DNA from 4 places in the Paraburkholderia aspalathi genome. Region 1 is predicted to be linked to each of the others. Evidence: predicted binding sites of a transcription regulator. Region 1 holds the regulator's gene; each other region holds the start of a gene.
What was found. Region 1 encodes LexA, which represses DNA repair genes until DNA is damaged. Its sites were predicted from a motif close to ACTGTATNNNNATACAGT; they were not measured.
Positions count from the first base shown of each region.

Region 2: KHO30_RS28535 (CppA family protein) is a predicted target of LexA. The motif match lies at 2,327-2,344, and genes of this name have one in related genera.
Region 3: KHO30_RS10305 (VRR-NUC domain-containing protein) is a predicted target of LexA. The motif match lies at 2,138-2,155, and genes of this name have one in related genera.
Region 4: imuA (translesion DNA synthesis-associated protein ImuA) is a predicted target of LexA. The motif match lies at 2,720-2,737, and genes of this name have one in related genera.

Region 1 covers NZ_CAJNBA010000002.1:1,441,547-1,446,536, forward strand. Annotated here, with positions in the region: gene cysW (sulfate ABC transporter permease subunit CysW) at 1-431, opposite strand, end outside; gene cysT (sulfate ABC transporter permease subunit CysT) at 428-1,330, opposite strand; gene KHO30_RS17225 (sulfate ABC transporter substrate-binding protein) at 1,483-2,532, opposite strand; gene lexA (transcriptional repressor LexA) at 2,848-3,498, shown strand; gene KHO30_RS17235 (hypothetical protein) at 3,558-3,908, shown strand; gene KHO30_RS17240 (DUF2939 domain-containing protein) at 4,072-4,713, shown strand; gene KHO30_RS17245 (universal stress protein) at 4,864-4,990, opposite strand, start outside.
Region 2 covers NZ_CAJNBA010000005.1:432,236-437,225, reverse strand. Annotated here, with positions in the region: gene groL (chaperonin GroEL) at 1-1,536, opposite strand, end outside; gene groES (co-chaperone GroES) at 1,591-1,881, opposite strand; gene KHO30_RS28535 (CppA family protein) at 2,370-2,651, shown strand; gene KHO30_RS28530 (DUF2471 domain-containing protein) at 2,690-3,094, shown strand; gene KHO30_RS28525 (porin) at 3,180-4,310, opposite strand; gene KHO30_RS28520 (IclR family transcriptional regulator) at 4,652-4,990, opposite strand, start outside.
Region 3 covers NZ_CAJNBA010000001.1:2,319,994-2,324,983, forward strand. Annotated here, with positions in the region: gene KHO30_RS10290 (lactate utilization protein B) at 1-709, shown strand, start outside; gene KHO30_RS10295 (LutC/YkgG family protein) at 696-1,301, shown strand; gene KHO30_RS10300 (TetR/AcrR family transcriptional regulator) at 1,321-1,893, opposite strand; gene KHO30_RS10305 (VRR-NUC domain-containing protein) at 2,171-3,943, shown strand; gene KHO30_RS10310 (ATP-dependent DNA helicase) at 3,940-4,990, shown strand, end outside.
Region 4 covers NZ_CAJNBA010000011.1:16,429-21,418, reverse strand. Annotated here, with positions in the region: partial or broken gene istA (IS21 family transposase) at 1-103, opposite strand, end outside; gene KHO30_RS35055 (DUF2971 domain-containing protein) at 677-1,579, opposite strand; gene KHO30_RS35050 (hypothetical protein) at 1,644-2,513, opposite strand; gene imuA (translesion DNA synthesis-associated protein ImuA) at 2,745-3,443, shown strand; gene KHO30_RS35040 (hypothetical protein) at 3,529-4,026, opposite strand; gene KHO30_RS35035 (ISAzo13 family transposase) at 4,202-4,990, opposite strand, start outside.

The sequences.
Region 1 (4,990 bases):
AACATCAGCACGTAGATCAAACCGGAGATCACCGGCGAGACCGAGAACGGCAGATCGATCAACGTGGTCAACAATGCCTTGCCACGGAACTCGAACTTGGCGATACACCATGACGCCGCGAGGCCGAACACGAGATTCAGCGGCACCGCAATCGCGGCTGTGATCACGGTGAGTTTGATGGCCGACAACGCGTCCGGATCGACCAGCGATTCCAGATAGAAGCCAATGCCCTTGCTCAAGGCCTGATAGAACACGGCGACGAGCGGCACGACGAGGAACAGCGCGAGAAACAGCAACGCGATGCCGGTCAGAATCCAGCGCACGACGGGGGGTTCAGTAACCGGATCGGGCCGGCGCGCGATATTGAGCGGCGCGCGCGGCGCCACGGCGACAGTCGCGGCATCCGCGCCATTCAGAGAGTTGCGGCTCATTGCACACCTCCGCCGACACCGATCGCCGCCACACTCGCGGCGGCAGGCGCCGGGCCTGCGCCGCCACGGCCCGTGCGGCGCTGCAGATACCACTGCAGCGTATTGATCAACAAGAGCATCAGGAACGACACCACCAGCATCACGACCGCAATCGCGGTGGCGCCGGCATAATCGTATTGTTCGAGTTTGGTAATGATCAGCAGCGAGGTGATTTCCGATTTCATCGGCACGTTACCGGCGATGAAAATCACCGAGCCGTATTCGCCGAGCGCCCGCGCGAACGCCAGCGCGAAACCCGTGAGCAAAGCCGGGAACACCGCGGGCAACACCACGCGCCGAAACGTCAGCCAACGCGACGCGCCGAGGCACGCAGCCGCCTCTTCCTGTTCACGCTCGAACTCTTCGAGCACCGGCTGCACGGTCCGCACCACGAACGGCAAACCGATAAACGTCAGCGCGATCAGCACGCCGGCCGGCGTGAAAGCGATCTTGATGCCGAGCGGTTCGAGAAACTGTCCGATCCAGCCGTTGCCCGCATACACCGCCGCGAGCGAAATACCGGCCACGGAAGTCGGCAAAGCGAACGGCAGATCGACCACCGCGTCGACGATACGCTTGAACGGGAACGTATAACGCACCAGCACCCACGCGACCAGAAAGCCGAACACCGCGTTGATCAGCGCGCCGCCAAGGGCCGAGAAAAACGTCAGGCGATACGACGCGAGCACGCGCGGCGAGCTGACCGCGCGCACGAACTGAGGCCAGTCGAGCGTCGCGGTCTTGAGAAAGGTCGCCGCAAGCGGAATCAGCACCACGAGGCTCAGATAAGCCACCGTGATGCCGAGTGTCAGGCCAAAACCGGGCAACGCGCTCGGTTTTCGGAAGGTCAACGTCGTCATGCTCAGTACTCTTTCAGGGTTGAGGCCGGCGGCTCTTTTTCCGGCCGACTGGCTGGCCAAAAAGCGCGCCTCGCGGGCGCGCTTTCTGGCGAAGTGTGACTACGCGTTCAACTGCGGCGTCTAACTGCGCATCTCGTCCGGTTGACTACCCGTTACTGCGGCGAGTAGATCGAATCGAACACACCGCCGTCGGCAAAGTGCGTCTTCTGCGCGTTCGCCCAGCCGCCGAACGAATCGTCCACCGTGTACAACTTCAGCTTCGGAAACTTCGACGTCAGCTCGGCCGGCACCTTGTTCGAACGCGGACGGTAGAAGTTCTTCGCGGCGATTTCCTGACCTTCCTCGCTGTACAGGAAGTTCAGATACGCTTCCGCCACCTTGCGTGTGCCGTGCTTGTCGACCACCTTGTCCACCACCGCAACCGGCGGCTCGGCCAGAATGCTCACCGACGGCACGACGATTTCAAACTTCTCCGGACCGAATTCCTTCAGCGAGAGGAACGCCTCGTTTTCCCACGCAATCAGCACGTCGCCGATACCGCGTTGCACGAAGCTGGTGGTCGCGCCACGCGCGCCCGAATCCAGCACGCCGGCATTCTTATAGAGCTTGCCGACGAATTCCTTCGCCTTCTGGTCGTTGCCGCCCGGCTGATGTTCAGCATAGGCCCACGCGGCCAGGTAGTTCCAACGCGCGCCTCCCGAGGTCTTCGGATTCGGCGTGACGATCGACACACCCGGTTTGATCAGATCATCCCAATCCTTGATGTGCTTCGGGTTGCCCTTGCGCACCAGAAACACGATCGTCGACGTGTACGGCGAGGCGTTGTCCGGCAAACGCTTTTGCCAGCCCTTGTCGAGCAGACCCTTGTTGGCCAGCGCGTCGATGTCATAGGCAAGCGCCAGGGTCACGACGTCCGCCTGCAAACCGTCCAGCACCGAGCGTGCTTGCGCACCCGAGCCGCCGTGCGACTGCTTGAAGGTGACCGTCTCGCCCGTTTTCGCCTTCCATTCCTTGCCGAATGCCTGGTTGACGTCCTGGTACAACTCACGTGTCGGGTCGTACGACACGTTCAGCAGCGTCGTGTCGGCTGCATGTGCCGGCGCCGTGACGCCAACCGCGGCGATCGTACCGACTGCGCCGAATGCGAGCGCCGCGATAAGTTTTCTGGTCTTGCCTGCCAGCCCCGTGCCCTGATGGTTCATGCCAACTTTCTCCGCGTTGTAGTCCGCTGAAACAGCGTGTGGTGTTGTTTTGCGTCGCGGTCACGTGCACATGAGCGCCAACTCGAAGGGCAGTCTATCGAAGAGCTTTCATCATTAAAAATAATGTTTCTTCATTCTTTAATACGCAAAAGTGGTAATGACGGCCGGATAAGGCGTTGCGGCACGAAAACGGGTGTTGGAGCGTCTATTTACGACGCTGGAACGCCACCCCAAGCCACGAACTTAAAGTAAAGCTTGAATTGCGCGGAATACTGTATAAAAATACAGGCACCTGTTCATACATACAGTGGCGCCATGACCAAACTCACCGCACGACAGCAGCAGGTTTTCGATCTGATCCGCCGGGCCATCGAACGCACCGGCTTTCCGCCCACCCGCGCGGAGATCGCCGCCGAGCTGGGTTTCAGCTCGGCCAATTCGGCAGAAGAGCATCTGCGCGCCCTCGCCCGCAAGGGCGTGATCGAACTGGCAGCCGGCGCATCGCGCGGCATTCGCCTGCTGGGCGGATCCGAAGATTCGCCGTACCAGTTCACGCTGCCGCACGCCAGCATCATGCAACTGTCGTTGCCGCTGATCGGCCGCGTTGCAGCGGGTAGCCCGATCCTCGCGCAGGAACATATCTCGCAGCACTACGCGTGCGACCCGGCGCTGTTCTCGAGCAAGCCGGACTACCTGCTGAAGGTGCGTGGGCTGTCCATGCGCGACGCAGGCATCTTCGACGGCGACCTGCTCGCGGTGCAGAAGAAAAGCGAAGCCAAAGACGGCCAGATCATCATCGCGCGGCTTGGCGACGACGTGACGGTCAAGCGCTTGAAGCGCCGCCCGAACGGTATCGAGCTGATTGCCGAGAACCCCGATTACGACAACATCTTCGTTGAAACCGGCAGCGCGGAATTTGCGCTCGAGGGCATCGCCGTCGGGCTGATCCGCCCGGGCGAGTTCTAACTGCCCACTTGTACGCCAAACCCAAAGCTGCCCCAACGTTGAATCGCCTGGAGAGACTCATGGAACGCCTTGCCCGCCTGCTGCCTTTTCGCCAGTTCGGTCGTTTGCGTCATCTGCGCAAGCTGGTGCCGTGTTCGCTGATCGAGGCGTCCCCGGCCAGTTCTCCATCGCTATCGCTGTTCGACGCGCCCGTCGGCGTACCGGGCTTGCCGTCCTCGTTGCCGGCTTTTGCTCGCGTGTCGTTGAATTCGGGGCTGAATACGGCTGAACCCGCGCGTCGTGCGCCGGTGCGCGTGTATCACGGACCGTCGCGGCTGATCATGGTCGGCACGGTAGACGCCGTGTGCCGCATGATCGATCGTTGCATCGCAGATGAAGCCAACGTGCACGGCGCGGTGTTCGAGTCATAAGCTGCATTGCGCGCGCACCGCATTCCATTGCGGCTGTACGACGCGCGACACCCGGCGTAAGGTCGTTCATCTAGCCGCGCCCTCTCGGATATCGCATCGCCTGGGATCGTTTTTGCGTGGCCGCGGTCCACGTTAGATCACACCTGATGGAGAGTCCCACTCGATGGCAGTTTCAACACGCACGAAACGCAGCGCCGCCCGGCCACTGATCGTCACCTTGATTGTGATTGTGGTGATTGCCGCGTTGGGGTTCTGTTACGCGTCGCCTTACATGGCGCTGAATACCCTCAAACGCGCGGCGGATGCGCGTGATGCACAAACCGTCAATGAATACGTCGATTTTCCCGCGTTGCGCGAGAGCCTGAAGCAGCAGGTCACCGGCCTGTTGACGCGCCGGCTCGACGGCCAAGGCAACGGCAATCCGCTCGCGGCGATTGGCGCGATGATCGGCGTGGCCTTGATCGGCCCGCTGGTCGACGCTTATGCAACACCCGACGGCGTCGCGGCATTGCTGAATGGGATGCCGCCGCGCGGCAACCCGGGTGAGCGCCCTCCTGTTCCGGCTGGCGCCGGAAATCCGCCGGCCGCACCGGCGGCGGCGCCCGAACCGGCGCCCCCTGCTGCGGGCAATAACGGAAACAGCGCCACGCCACCCCAACCGCCGCAAACCACGGCGGGCTACCGCGGCCTTAATGAGTTCGTCGTCAGCTATCAGCATGGTGCTGGTGACGCGCGTTACTCGGCGATCTTGCGGCGCGAAGGTTTGTTCACATGGAAGCTGGCTGCGGTCAATCTGAACGAGTGATCACCCAGCGGTCGCTATCGATTTGAGCGTATGAGCGAATCGCGGTTTGGCCGAAGCGATCGCCGCGAACGCGGCGACCGTTCGGTCACGTGGCTCACTAAGATCATTCAACTCATTCAGCCCGGTCCACGTGCTTTGCCCCGCCTTGTGTCAGGCCGCCGCTGCTTGCTGCTGCTCCTGCGCGGAAGAGCACGCCACCAGAATGCTGCAAGAGACCCGGTCGAGCAGCGGAGTATTGCCCGCGCCCATCCACCATCGTGACAGGCCGGTGCGGCAA
Region 2 (4,990 bases), on a different contig from region 1:
GCCAGCGACCGAAGCTGCGTTTTGCAGCGCCGTGCGCGTCACCTTCGTCGGGTCCACGACACCTGCGTCAACCAGGTCGACGTACTCGCCGGTTGCAGCGTTGTAGCCGTAGTTGCCCGTACCAGCAGCAACAGCTGCCACCACGACGCTGGCTTCTTCGCCACCGTTCGTGACGATCTGGCGCAGCGGCTCTTCCATCGCGCGCAGCACGATCTTGATACCTGCGTCCTGATCGGCGTTAGCGCCCTTCAGGCCAGCGATTGCCGTACGTGCACGGATCAGTGCGACGCCGCCGCCAGCAACGATGCCTTCTTCCACAGCTGCGCGCGTTGCGTGCAGTGCGTCTTCGACACGTGCCTTCTTTTCCTTCATTTCGACTTCGGTCGCAGCACCGACCTTGATCACTGCAACACCGCCGGCCAGCTTGGCCACGCGTTCTTGCAGCTTTTCACGGTCGTAGTCCGACGTAGCTTCTTCGATTTGCGTGCGAACTTGCTTCACACGTGCTTCGATGGTTGCAGCTTCGCCAGCGCCGTCGATGATCGTCGTGTTTTCCTTGCCCACTTCGATGCGCTTCGCTTGACCCAGTTCAGCCAGCGTTGCCTTTTCGAGCGTCAGGCCGGTTTCTTCAGCGATGACTTGACCGCCGGTCAGGATCGCGATGTCTTCCAGCATGGCCTTACGACGATCGCCGAAGCCCGGAGCCTTGACAGCAACAGTCTTCAGGATGCCGCGGATGTTGTTCACAACCAGCGTAGCCAGCGCTTCGCCTTCGACGTCTTCTGCGATGATCAGCAGCGGACGGCCAGCCTTAGCGACTTGCTCGAGGACCGGGAGGAGGTCACGAATGTTCGAAACCTTCTTGTCGTGCAGCAGCACGAACGGGTTTTCGAGCACTGCAACTTGCTTGTCCGGGTTGTTGATGAAGTACGGCGACAGGTAGCCGCGGTCGAATTGCATACCTTCGACAACGTCCAGTTCGTCTTGCAACGACTTGCCGTCTTCAACGGTGATGACGCCTTCCTTGCCAACCTTGTCCATCGCTTCAGCGATACGGTCGCCGATCGACGAGTCGCTGTTTGCCGAGATCGAACCGACTTGAGCGATTTCCTTGTTGGTCGTGCACGGCTTGCTGATCTTGCGCAGTTCTTCGATCGCTGCGAACACAGCCTTGTCGATACCGCGCTTCAGGTCCATCGGGTTCATGCCCGATGCAACGTACTTCATGCCTTCGCGGACGATCGACTGAGCCAGAACCGTTGCGGTCGTGGTGCCGTCACCTGCGTTGTCGCTGGTCTTGGAAGCAACTTCCTTGACCATTTGTGCGCCCATGTTCTGGAGCTTGTCTTTCAGTTCGATCTCTTTCGCGACCGAAACACCATCCTTCGTGACCGTCGGGCCGCCGAAGCTGCGTTCCAGGACAACGTTGCGACCCTTCGGGCCCAGCGTGACCTTCACAGCGTTCGCGAGGATGTTCACGCCTTCAACCATCTTGGCACGGGCGGAATCACCGAATACGACGTCTTTAGCTGCCATCTTCTAACTCCTTGAATTCTTTGGGATATGACCGGGAAAAGTAGCGACTGGCGCTTACTTCTGCACCACGGCCATGATGTCTTCTTCGCGCATCACGAGCAGTTCGTTGCCGTCGACCTTGACGGTCTGGCCCGCATACTTGCCGAACAGGACGCGGTCACCAACTTTCACGTCGAGGGCGATTTGTGCGCCTTTGTCGTCACGCTTGCCCGGGCCGACTGCCAGAATTTCGCCTTGATCCGGCTTTTCTGCTGCGGCTTCGGGGATCACGATGCCCGACGCGGTCTTGGTTTCTTGATCCAGACGTTTGACGATCACGCGATCATGCAAAGGACGAAGGTTCATACATACTCCTCTCTTGATTGAGACTGAAGAACGCTGAGAAAACCCGGCTGGCTGAGCCAACCGGCGATGTTGTTAGCACTCTCGTGCAGCGAGTGCTAATTATATGGACGGGTGGTGACAAATTCAAGAAGGGATGTCGCTTTGACAGTTGACGATGTCGACATTCGCTCACGCCTGAACCTTGCACCGCAGCGAAAACTGAAGATGCCTGAAGGATCACCTTTAAATACAGCAGGTTATCCGTGCGCACTCGCCGCCATCAGGTTGCGCGCTGCGCGCTTCCGGACGGCTATTCCTCAGCTACGTACGCGAAATATGTGCGTAATCCCTGGACCAGGGAAATCCCTTGACCCGCCGGCAATCGAAATATCTCGCTCCAACTCGGACACGATGGCCGTTCGGCTAATGGAGTAGACCTGCAAATTGACTTGCATCCCGATCAAATACTGTATAGATTTACAGTACTGTGTTTACATACAGGATCGGTCATGAACCAGCTCATCCGCATCTTGAACGACGGTGATCGCGAAACGCTTGCGTGGTTGCGCAAGCATGTCGGAGACGTACGCGTGGCTGCCGCCGCGCGACATCTGGGAAGCAACGGCAAACCCTATCTGTCAGCGGTGTGCCGCTACCTCGGCGTACGTCCACCAACGCCTCATCAACATATCCGGCCCGTTGAAGACTGTACGGTCGGCGATAACTATCTTGCCCAGATCCGCCAGTTGTTGGCACAGCGAAACCAGGCGTTGTTGAAGCATCAAATTTGATGCTGCGAATTGCAGCGAGTCCTCAGGAAAATAACAGTATGAATAACGACTCCGCTCTTGATATGGATGTCCAAGACATCAATCCTGTCGCTCTCGAACGCGCACTTCGCAGTGCGTCGCTCGACCTCCAGCAGATCATTGCCACGGTCGCAGGTCGTCACCTCGACAGTGGCCGTCGCCGTTACTCAAGCAGCGCGCAATTGCCGACCTGGCGCACGTTGCTGACAATCGACGAACAGGTCTTTGAGAATCGGGGCTTCCAGGCGCGGCACAGCGAGGCAGTGCGCTCTACGTTTATCCGGTTTGAGGACAGTCGTTTGTCCGGAATGGATCTCGACGAACCCGTCGACTGGCGACGTGACGACGACAACTTGCCAGCCGTGTACCTGCTCGTGCGCGCATTGGTACAGGCCGACGCTACCCATGCGGCCGCTCAGGACTAATGCGCCGCTTTAACTTTGTCGAGAGTTCCGTCGAGCAAACAAAAAAAGCCCGCATCACGCGGGCTTTCTTTAGTGCATCTATCGATTAGAACTTGTGGCGAATGCCAACAGTTACAGTAGCCTGCTTGTTGGAACCCGAGTCGCCGGTTGCCGAGCCGATAACAGCAACAGCGGCCGTGCCCGACGAGTCTTGCGTTCCCGATGCGGTCGTGTAGCCAGCAAATGCGTAGACATCCGTACGCTTGCTAAGCGAGTAGTCCGCTGCAACAGCGAACTGGTTGTACTTTGCCGACGAATTGCCGCTCGACTTCATGTACACGTAGCCAATCTCGGTCTGCAGCGGTGCCGATACCTGCCACACGGCGTACACCGAACCCGTGTTGTACTTTTCCGTCTGCGTGAATGTCGAGCTGGCGTCTGCAGTGTATTCGGCATGGCTGAAGTAGCCGCCCAGGGTCACCGAGCCGAACACGTAGTTGCCGCCGATACGGGCATTGTTGATCGACGCCGCAGTGGAGTACGCCGCGTTGACCGATGTGTTGAACAGCGAATCCCACGTCGTCGTACCGCGGTTCGTGCCGTTGCCGTTGCTCAGGTGATAGTAACCTGCGGCCAGGTTGACGGGACCATTGCTGTATGCCGCTGCGGCTGCGTAGCTCTGACCCGAGCCCGTTGCACCAGCCACCCCACCCAGCGAGTACATGGTTTCGAACTGGAAGCCGGACCAGGTCGGCGACGTGTACTTGAGCGAGTTATTGACCCGCGCGCTGTTGTCGGCGTTGTCGATGTCGCCCGGCGAGATGAATACGCCACCGAGGAAGCCATCGCCCTGCACCGGCTGCACCAGATCAACCAGCGGATCGTATTGACGTCCGGCCGTGAGCGTACCCCACTTGTCGCTGCTCAGGCCAACGAACGCCTGGCGACCGAACATGCGGCTACCCTGGCCGAGCTTGCCGTTCGTCGAATTAAAGCCGTTCTCCACCTGGAAGATTGTTTTCAGGCCACCACCGAGGTCTTCTGAGCCTTTCAGGCCCCAGCGGCTACCCGACTCGTTACCCGACGACATGCTGATCGACTTGCTGCCGCCGTCGTTCGAAACGTAGGTCAGGCCGGTATCAATGATGCCGTACAGCGTGACGCTGTTTTGTGCGTGAGCTACGCCGGTTGCGCCAAGCATTACCAGCGAAAGAGTTGCCAGTGTGGTCTTCTTCATCTGCGTCCTTAAGTTTGTGTTGATGAGCCTGCGGAGCGCAGAATAACTGGCGGTAAAACGTGATTGAAAATAGTGTTGGGTAAACACGACCAAAAATTAGGAATGGGAACTTTCTGCATCTTTCCCTTTCCGCATCTTTCTCGCAGGCAAAAAAAAAGCTATGCAACTTCGCATAGCTAAGGTCTGGACCTGCGTGGATTACAACAAAAGAAAAGTCATCCAGACGGCCGCAAATTTAATGTCCGAGTTCCGGGAAGTAAATAGCCGAAACGGGTAACTTCATTTCCAAAACTTCCCACCCTTCCCTCACCCCTTCCGACCGCGAGCAGACCACTCGGCATTTACAAGCGGGTATAAGGTTGCGACAACGCCTTCGCCGATCTGATGAGGTCTTCCAGCATCATCGCCCGCTTCTCCGGATCGGTATCGCGGCTTGTCATGAAGCAGAGCGCTGCAACAGGGAGACCGGTGCGATCGCGTATGGGTGCCGCCATGCAGAGTCGAAAAGTATGGGACAGACCCTCGGTGCAACAGTAGCCCTGATCAGCGGCGCGTTGGACATCGCAAAGAAAGTCCTGAAATTCAACGCGTCTGCCGTTGTCGAGGATAAAGTCTTCGTCTGGGATCAAGCTGCGAATTTCCTCCGCCCGCATATGGGCGAGCAGCAGGCGGCCCGATGC
Region 3 (4,990 bases), on a different contig from region 1:
TGTGCCGCCGTTGCATATCGCGTCGATCGGTATCGAGAAGCTGATTCCAAAGGTGTCGGACCTCGGCGTATTTATCCGCATGCTGTCGCGCAGCGCGCTCGGTTCGCCGATTACCCAGTACACCTCGCATTTCCGTGCTCCGCGTCCGGGCGCCGAAATGCACTTCATCCTCGTCGATCATGGCCGCTCGGAGCGGCTTGCGATGGAGGATTTCTGGTATTCGCTCAAATGCATTCGCTGCGGCGCGTGTATGAACACGTGCCCGGTGTATCGGCGCAGTGGCGGCTTGTCGTATGGCGGCACGTATTCGGGGCCGATCGGCGCAATCATCAACCCGACCTTCGACCTGAAGCGTTATAGCGCGTTGCCGTTCGCGTCGACGCTGAACGGCAGTTGCACGAATGTGTGTCCGGTGAAGATCAATATTCACGAGCAGATCTACAAATGGCGAACGGTGATCGCAGAACGTCATGAGGTGCCATTCGTGAAGCAGGAAGTGCTGAAGATGGCGGGGCGCCTGCTTGCGAGTCCGACGCTGTATCGGGCGACAGTGTCGTCGATGGGCGGCGCGCTGCGGCGTTTGCCGAATTTCGTGCTGTATAACCCGCTCAACATCTGGGGCCGGCAGCGTGAGTTGCCGGAGGCGCCGAAGCTGACCTTCCACGCCTGGTACAAGAAGAATCGTGGAGGTGGCGATGGCAACGCGTGAGGCTTTTCTGGCGAAGGTGCGTGACGCGCAGCCGCCGGCGCGTCCACGGCCCGATGCGCCGCTGTTCGCTTCGGCGGGCGGGGACTTGCGGGCGCGCTTCACGGCAGCATTGCAGGCGATGGGCGGCACGTGCGTCGAAGCGCGGGCTGCGGGTGACGTGCTTGCGCTGATCCGTGAGCGGTTCGGCGATGCGGCGTCGGTGGCGTCGGCGACGCCCGAAGTGCCCGGCACGCGCGCGATCACGGCCGAAACCGAACCGGCGTCGTTGCAGGATATCGAGGTGGGCGTGGTGCGGGGTCGCTTCGGCGTGGCTGAAACCGGCTCGGTGTGGTTCAGCGAGCGCGAGTATGTGGTCAACTCGCTGGGGTACATCGTGCAGCATCTGGTGGTGCTGCTCGATCCGGCGCAACTGCTCGACGGTTTGCAGGACGTGTACCGTCGCGACGACTTCCGCGATGCGCGCTATGCGGCGCTGGTCACCGGCCCTTCGGCCACCGCGGATATCGAAGGCGTACTGATTCGCGGTGCGCAGGGGGTGCGATCGTTGACAGTGGTGTGGGTGGCGGCCCCGCAGGCACAGCGAGGAATCTAGCGCGTGAGCGGGCTCCCGCTCACGCCGCTTTGGCTTTGGCCGATCGCAGCAGAACTTCGGCGGCAGCCCAAGCCTGCGAAGCCGGCCCGGGATCATTTGCCGCGCGTGCGTTGACGGTTGCCCCGTCGAGCAACATCATGAAGACATCCCCAAGGCGTTTTGCCTCAGACGCCGGCATGAGACCCTGCAGCAGTTCCGCTATCCAGGTGGTCATCTTTGTCCGATATTGGATGGCCACGCCCGAGATCTTGGGGTACTCGGTGCCAAACTCCGCCAGTGCGCGTTCAAACAGGCAACCCGCGAATTCTGGCGTCGCGAACCAGTCGCCATACCAGTCGAAAATTGCCTTGACCCGTTCTTCCGGGACCTCAAGGGTCTGCAAACGGGCCTCGATACTGCCGACGATCAGCGCATAGCGTTGCAGCAGCACCTCGCGGATCAATTCGTCCTTGCCTGAAAAGTGGCGGTATAGCGTCATTCGCGCAACGCCGGAGTCGTCGATGATCCAGTCCACGCCGACGGCCTGGAAACCGTGCATCGAAAACAGTTGGGTGGCTTTATCGACGACAAGTTGTCGTTTGCTTGCACGCATGCAGATCACGCTCTCACTAGGGCTTGTTTCAAAAAATCTTAACACCAGACGTAACTCAGCTTCGTTGCCGTCTTTGTAGAACGATCTATATCATATGCGTGACATTCTGCCCACATATAGGAAAACGCGCTTTCGGGATTGGGCGGGGCCGGCCCAGGCGATTTCGGGCGACGACGACCAGTGAGCGGATTCTCCATGCGCATACGAAGCGGGTATCGACGCGTACTTATATTTTGATATCATCACTGTATAAACATACAGGTTTCGTAAACGCTCCGTGGCGACAGATGCTCCGTCGGACCCCCGTTCTGGTGTCCCTTATTACCTGCTGAACTTCGAGCGTGCGCTGGCGTGGCTCGCCGAGCGTTACGACGATCTGCTGGACGCGCGCGAACACGGTTTCCTGCGCGATTTCGCCGCTTTGCCGCAGCCGTCGCGCGCGTTGCTGGTTCGCATGCTGATGCGCAAGGGCACGCTGTTCCGCGCCAGCCGCCTGTCTTATGACGAGATCGGTTGCCCTTTGCAGGCGGCGGCGCCCCTGGCCGCGCTCGGTTGGGTCGACACGGAACCCGTTCTGACGCTCGACGATCTGTTCGCGCTCACCACGCGCCCCGAATTGCTGCTGATCTTGGCGGACGCCATCGCGTTGATTCCCGGCGCGAGAGGCTTGCGCAAACCCGATCTGCTGGAAACGCTGCGGCCGTTTTACGAAAGCGAAGGAGCGGGTGAGGGCGAATGCGACGAACGAGGCGCCACCGCGCATCCGTTGTCCGCGTGGCACGCCCAGACCACCGACCGCGTCTTCCACGTCGCCATCGCGCCCCTTTGCGAGCGTCTGCGCCTCATGTTCTTCGGCAATCTGCAGCAGGACTGGTCGGAGTTCGTGCTTGCCGATCTCGGCGTGTTCCAGTACGAGAAGGTCGCGTTCGCGCCGTCGTCGCGCGCATTCCAGCAACGCGCGGACGTCGACGTCTACCTCGCGTTGCATGCATGCCGCGAAGCGCTCGAATGGCTCCCCACGGGTGACGCGGAGTCAGAGGCAATCGACGAGCTCGTCGCCGCAATTGCAGCGATCGAAACCTCGAACCCCTGGCTCGAAACGCGTCGCGCGAAACTGCTGTTTCGTATCGGCCAGCATTGTGAGCGTCAACAGAACTGGCGCGCCGCGCTCGCTGTCTATGAGCGCTGCGCGTGGCCCGGCGCGCGCCATCGGCGCTTGCGAGTGCTGGAACGCAGTGAGCGATTTGACGAAGCCTTCGCCCTCGCTTTGCAAGCCGCTGCGAAACCTGAAAGCGAAGAGGAAGCGCAGCGCATCGAGCGCATGTTGCCGCGTTTGCAGCGCAAGCGCGGCGAGCGTGTGGCGCGTGTGGCTGCAGCTCGCCCGGTTGAGCGCAGCACACTGGTTCTGCCGAGGCCAGACGCGCCACAACCGGTCGAATACGTCGCCCGCGATCATTTGACTTGCGACGCGGCGCCGGTTCATTACGTCGAAAACGCGCTGATCAACTCGCTGTTCGGCTTGCTGTGCTGGGAGCCGGTGTTCGCGGCGCTGCCCGGCGCGTTTTTTCACCCGTTCCAGCGCGGACCGGCCGATCTGCATGCGCCGGATTTTCACGTTCGCCGCGCGGAACAATTCGCCGCCTGTCTCGCTCAACTCGACAGCCACGCCTATCGCGAGACGATTCTGCGGCATCTGCAAAGCAAGGCGGGTCTGCAATCGCCGTTCGTATTCTGGGGCTTGCTGACACCGGAACTGGTCGAGTTGGCACTCGACTGCCTGCCTGCCGCGCATCTGAAGCTATGGTTCGAGCGTTTGCTGCGCGACATCCGCGGCAACCGTTCGGGCCTGCCGGACCTGATCCGGTTCTGGCCGGCCGAGCGCCGTTATGAGTTGATCGAAGTGAAAGGTCCCGGCGACCGCTTGCAGGACAACCAGATCCGCTGGCTCGCGTACTGCGCACAGCACGGCATGCCGGTGCGCGTGCTCGACGTGCGATGGGCGGATGAAGAGATCGTCGCGTCGGAAGTCGTGACGGAGATCACGCCGTGACCTACGTGGTCGCCGTCCGGGCGATGTGCGAATTCACTGCGCGGCGCGGCGATCTGGATCTGCGCTTCACGCCCGCGCCCACCTCGCTGGAAGGCATGGCCGGCCATGTGACAGTCGCTGGGCGGCGCGCGAGCGGCTATGAAGCGGAGGTCACGCTGACCGGCACGCATCGCGGTTTGACGGTGCGTGGCCGCGCCGACGGCTACGACCCGGTGTCGAACCGGCTGGAAGAGATCAAGACCCATCGTGGCGCGCTCGAACGGATGCCCGCCAATCACCGCACGCTGCATTGGGCGCAGGCGCTGGTGTACGGGCACCTGTTGTGCCAGACCCGTTCGCTCGCTGAATTGACGGTCGCACTGGTGTATTTCGATGTTGGCAGTCAGAAGGAAACCTTGCTGACCGAAACGCACACCGCGCGTGAGCTGGAGATTTTCTTCGTCGAGCAGTGCGAGCGCTTTCTCGATTGGGCCGTGCAGGAAGAGGCGCACCGCGCCGCGCGCAATGCCGCGCTCAGTGCGTTGCAGTTTCCGCATGGCCAGTTCCGCAGTGGTCAGCGCGAGCTGGCGGTGTCGGTGTACCGCGCGGCGCGTGACGGCAAACCCTTGATGGCGCAGGCGCCGACCGGCATCGGCAAGACGCTGGCGACGATTTTTCCGCTGCTCAAGGCGTGTGCGTCGGATCAGATCGACCGTGTGTTCTTCCTGACCGCGAAGACGCCGGGCCGCGCACTTGCCCTCGATGCGATCGAGACGCTCCATCGAAGCGCCGAGCCGACTTCCGCGCGCTTGCCGCTGAGAACCCTGGAACTGGTCGCGCGCGACAAGGCTTGCGAGCATCCCGACAAGGCCTGCAATGGCGAGTCCTGTCCGCTCGCCCGCGGTTTCTACGACCGGCTCGACGCGGCACGCAGCGCGGCGTTGGCCGGACCGCGGCTCGACCGGGCGTCGGTGCGCGAAGCGGCGCTCGGGCACGACGTCTGCCCGTACTATCTCGCGCAGGAACTGGCGCGCTGGTCCGACGTGGTGGTCGGCGATTACAACTACT
Region 4 (4,990 bases), on a different contig from region 1:
GCACGCTCATACCTGCTTTCGCGGCGGCAACTTCCTGTGTGTGATCTTTACGCTTGGTCATGTAGAGATGAACCTGTCGATCGGTGATGTGGATTCCAGGCATTGACTGACCGCTATTTAGCTGCAGCCAATCATCCTAAGTCCCCGCCGAATCGACGCTGCCGATGGCTCGTCGTCTACGGCGGCTACGCCGCCTTCGACTCCTCACCACCGGCCATCATAGTTGTCGCAAAAGCGGACTTCCTAATTGTCGCGCACCACATAACTGTCGGGGGACGGAATTCGTTGGACTAGCGCGCAGTTAGCTAGACCTGAAAGCACGGAATTGATTGGGCAGCAGGGAAAATCGCGAATGTCGAATTGCTGAGACTCGCCCGACAGCGTGGATTATGCGGCGTAGGCCGGTCGCGTATGACCCACAAAGCTAGGGATGAAAGACGAGAAAGCGCCGCATTGCATTGGACGGCGGATCGGTTTGGTAGACCAAGCTTTTTGGGGGCGTGTCAGGAATCCCTCCGAGACCATGCTCCTACGCTTGCCCTCCGTCAGAAGAGCTAGGCTGGACCCCGCGTCGAGGCCGCGAGGGCGATCGAGCGAATCTAATGAATTTGAGTCACAAATCCGGCCGGTCCAGCTATTTCAGCTCAGAGTGCACTACAGTCGCTCCTCAATCGTTTCATGGCTCCACGGACACAAAGTCTAAACCGATCCCTGCAGTTCGCTTCTTCGCTTGGAAGATCTTTGTTTGTGGCAGCTTTTCTCGGATCAACTGAACAAGCTCGCCGGCGCTCGGTTGCTCCATACGACATCCCAAGTAAATTGCTTCGAATAGCTCGGTAGGTTCCTCATCATCGGAATATCCGAAGCCGGTCTCATCACCTGCTAACAGGGCGACGTGAACACGCCATTCATGCTCATACCCCCAGTCAGCATGTTTGCGGAAAGCCAAGTCCCAGACGCGGGGAAGGAGGTCATGTTTCGCCAGTCCCAAAAGCATTTCTATATATTCCTGTAAGCCAAGAAAGCCGACAGACTCGTCGCTGTACTGAACAGGTTGCGCCACCAGAAACCGATGATCGGCGTGCTCAAGACGCCTGAACTTGAACGCGACACCACGATGGGAATTCGCGTAGTGCGACCACATGACCAGATTGTCGCCTCGCTCGGTCAAGCAGAGTACCCTGGACCGCGTCAATTGCTCGGCGAGATTCGCATTTAGCTCTTCCGATAAGCCGGGGAAAATGCTTGCCATCTCTGCTGTCGCCGCCTGTAAATCTGTCTCAAACTTGGCACGCGGCCACCGATCCCTATTCGCTCGTGCGATGCGCAATATGTCGCCGTACTTGGTTTGATGCGGCGGATTAAATGGTGCATCCCCAAAAATAGCCCGCAGACTGGCTTCCAGGAATGCCTCGGAGAACTCCTTGCCGGTAAACGGAAAATCGAATCCAGTTTGGTGATCGAAGGGATCGTTGAAGAGTAACGGTGAACTCCAACGCAGCTTGCGTGAGCTAACGATCAACTTGGCTGTCTCGGCAGTCGTGTACTTGAAGAAGTGCTGACGGTCGTTGTAATTCATGTTGCCTCGCAAGGCAGGTGACGGTTCCGGGGAGTATCGGATTACACCAAGACTGACACAGCTGCTATCGCCGTTTCCCTAGCGACGGGAGACCGCCCGGTACCTCTTTCCCCTCAAGGGCTGCGAAATCCGGTGTCGCGAACCGCCGCGAGATCCGCAGCTCGTTCATCAAGCTCTGGTTCACCGCGTTGTCGAAAAGCATGAGGAAATTGTCGAATCCGACCCGCTCGCTGGCCAGCTGTGCGCGTGGCGCTGCCTTTTGAGCCAGCTTCTGAGGTTCAAAAACGCTTGCCGTGGGGGGTGGCCGGCTATCCCGACGAACGAAAACGATCTCTATGAGGTAGCCGAGTGTCGAATGGACGAGGGCGAAGGCGGGTTTGTAGTGTGAGCGATGCCGTGCGTCGATCATCCTACTTTCATTCTGAATTGCCACCGTCCCGAGTCGGGGGATCGGCAGAAATACCTGATTGGACGCTGAGACGGAGCAGTCACCGGAAAATTGAAGCTCGATCAGCGAAGGAACGCGGGCAGCCCACTGAATAATCAGCTTCTTTAGCAAGTCGACCGACTCGCTGCGGTTGCCCGAAAAAAGGTAAGGCTGAAGTTCCTCGTGATGCTCCAACAGGAACATCGAGGCCTCTTGAGACGTTTGCGGCTTCTGGGCTGCTTTCGAAAGCAGCGCCTTGAGAAGGAGCGGACCAGAAAACAGGGAGTCCAGGACCGTCTTCTGAGCGGGGGAGGGTCTTAGGTCACATCGAAAAATCGACTCGACGAGTGGTGCCTGCGTCTCGACCGGTTGCCTGCTCTCTTGCTCAGTTGAGGGCTTGCGGAATGGTTTTGTTAAACTTTTCGTCGCATGAGGCTCGCCCGAAGCACGCCAACTCAAGATGCCTACATTCGCCTTTTCTCTCGCGCTCTTCTTTTTCTTCGCCATGGTGACAGATCTCACGTGGTGTTGTGTGGGCTGGCGTTTCCTGTGGTTGTCCGCGCATTTTGTCCGCTGGTGCACATCTATTCTCAACGATCTGGAGAATTACGTCGAGCGCCCGCAATGCCGGTGCACGCGCGCCCTGACACGCGGAATACGGTTTTTGGCCCTTCCAAGGGCGGGGTTGCCCTGTCCACCGAAAAGCGCATAATACTGTATATATATACAGGGTGACTTATGGGTGCGCTTCCAGCTTCCCTCGATGAGATACACCCGTCCTTGTGGCGGGCTTCGCAGCTTGGCCGAGCCAGCGGGCGTACAGTCGATACTGGCTATTCAACGCTGTCGGCGGAACTGCCGGGCGGTGGTTGGCCTCAAGGCGCGCTCGTTGAGCTGTGTGTTCAGCAGGCCGGTTCGGGGGAAATAAGGCTACTTGCGCCAGCGCTGGCCACCGTCAGTAAGCGTTCGGTCGCAGTCCTGCAGCCGCCGCGCGTCCTCAACGCGACCGCGCTGCAGTACATCGGGTTGCCGGTCGACAAAATGCTTCTGGTACGTCCGAAGCTCACCGCCGATGCACTGTGGGCAGCAGAGCAGATTCTGAAGGCTGGCACCTGTGGCGCGCTCGTGTTCTGGCAGGAACACCTGCGTCAGGAGTCGCTCAGACGTCTTCAGCTTGCAGCCAGGTCCAGCGAGATGCTTTTCTTTGTGGTGAGGCCATTGGCCAGAGCGCTCGATTCGTCACCCGCCGAGTTGCGTCTAACCGTTCGGCCGTGCGAGGGCGGTGTCAGCGTGGAGGTTGTCAAACGAAAAGGCCCGTCAATGAACGGCAGCGTTTCAGTCGAGTTGCGTCCGTCGCCGGTTCTCGTCAGCCCGCATGGGCGGGCCATGCGCGGGGCGCCGCGTACAGTGACGCAGTTGGCCAACGCGCACGCCTGATGCGTCTTGCGCGATCGAGCGGCTGGGCGTCGACCTTCACCCGCGAAACGGCGGCGGCCGCCGCTCGCGAACCACGCGACGCAAATCACCCGTTCATGTAGGTATTCATGTAGCTGCTGACCTGACTTGTCATCAGGTCGTTTTCTTCATTCGTCAAGCCGTGGTGCGCGTACAGGCCGTTGACGGCCGTGAACAATTTGTGAATCACGGAGGAGAGATTGCCGGCCTCAAAGTGCGACGTTACTTCGCCGGCACTCTTCGAGGAACTGGCGATCGGCAACAGGCAGGCCATCACGACGAATAGCGACTCGTCGACCTTGTTGCAGAAGTGGAACCAGTACGGAAAGACTCGCGTGAGTGTGCGTACAAAGCGGCGCACTTCGGGAATGACGTACAACTCCCGGGAGTCGTCGTCATAGCCTTCAAATGCGAACCCGATCCTGCCCGCGTATTCGCGGATCGACTCCGGGGTCTCAGTCATTGGCAGGAGAAATTCGGCCATGGCAGTCACGTCACAGGCCTCAACCATTTGCCTGTCGAGCAGCGTCATCAGCGGATGCTTGGGAGCTGGAAAATCTTTCATGGTCCTATCTCTCCAGACCGCTTACTGCATACGCCGGTGCAGCTCGGTTTCATCGTCGGTGCGCGTAAAATTGGCGTAGTCGGCCGCGGCAATGATTTGCCACGCCTTTTCGGCAGGAAGATGGTCCGTCGCGTCGACGGGCACGACAGCGTAAGGAACTGTCAAAAAATAACTTTTACAGCTTTGCGCGCGACTTGATGGATGATTTTGCAGATGGAACCGACGCAGCAGGAGACAGCGTGTAGTTCCAGTCGCCGTGGAACTTGTCGGTCTTCAAATGCAGCGACGCCATCGTCGAGTCGTCAACCTGTACGCCTGTCGGATAGGGTCTTTTGTCCAACGCGGCCTTCACGCGCAACCCCTTCGTGGTGGTTGTGCCGGCGATCAGGTTGACGATCACCTCGTGGCTCACGAGAGGGCGGCCGCGCCAGTTCTCGGTGATATGGCAGAACAGCCGGTGTTCGATCTTGTTCCACTTGCTGGTACCCGGCGGGAAGTGGCACACCGATATCTTCAGCCCTGTGGCATCGGCCATGCGCTGCAGCGCCACCTTCCACAGCCGTGCGCGCGAACTGTTGCTGCCGCCTCCATCGGCGGTGATCAGCAACTCGGTTGCGCCGGGATAGGTTTTGCGCCCCATGCGTCGCCACCAACAGCAGATCGATTCGACCGCAAACTCCGGCGTGTCGTGGTCGACACCGACGCTGACCCATCCGGCGTTGGCGCTCAGGTCGTAGACGCCATAGGGAATGGCCTTGCCCAGCTCCTTGTCCTGGAAGTCGTGCACACGCACCTGGGGCGCTTGCCCCTTGGGATGCCACTCTTGCCCGGCATTCTTGAAGTCTCCGACCAGTTCCTTCTTCTTGGTATCCACCGAGATCACGGGCTGGCCGCGTCGCTGAAATTGCCGGGCACGCTTGGCGATGTGCTCGAACTGCGCATTGCGATCCGGATGCGAGGCACC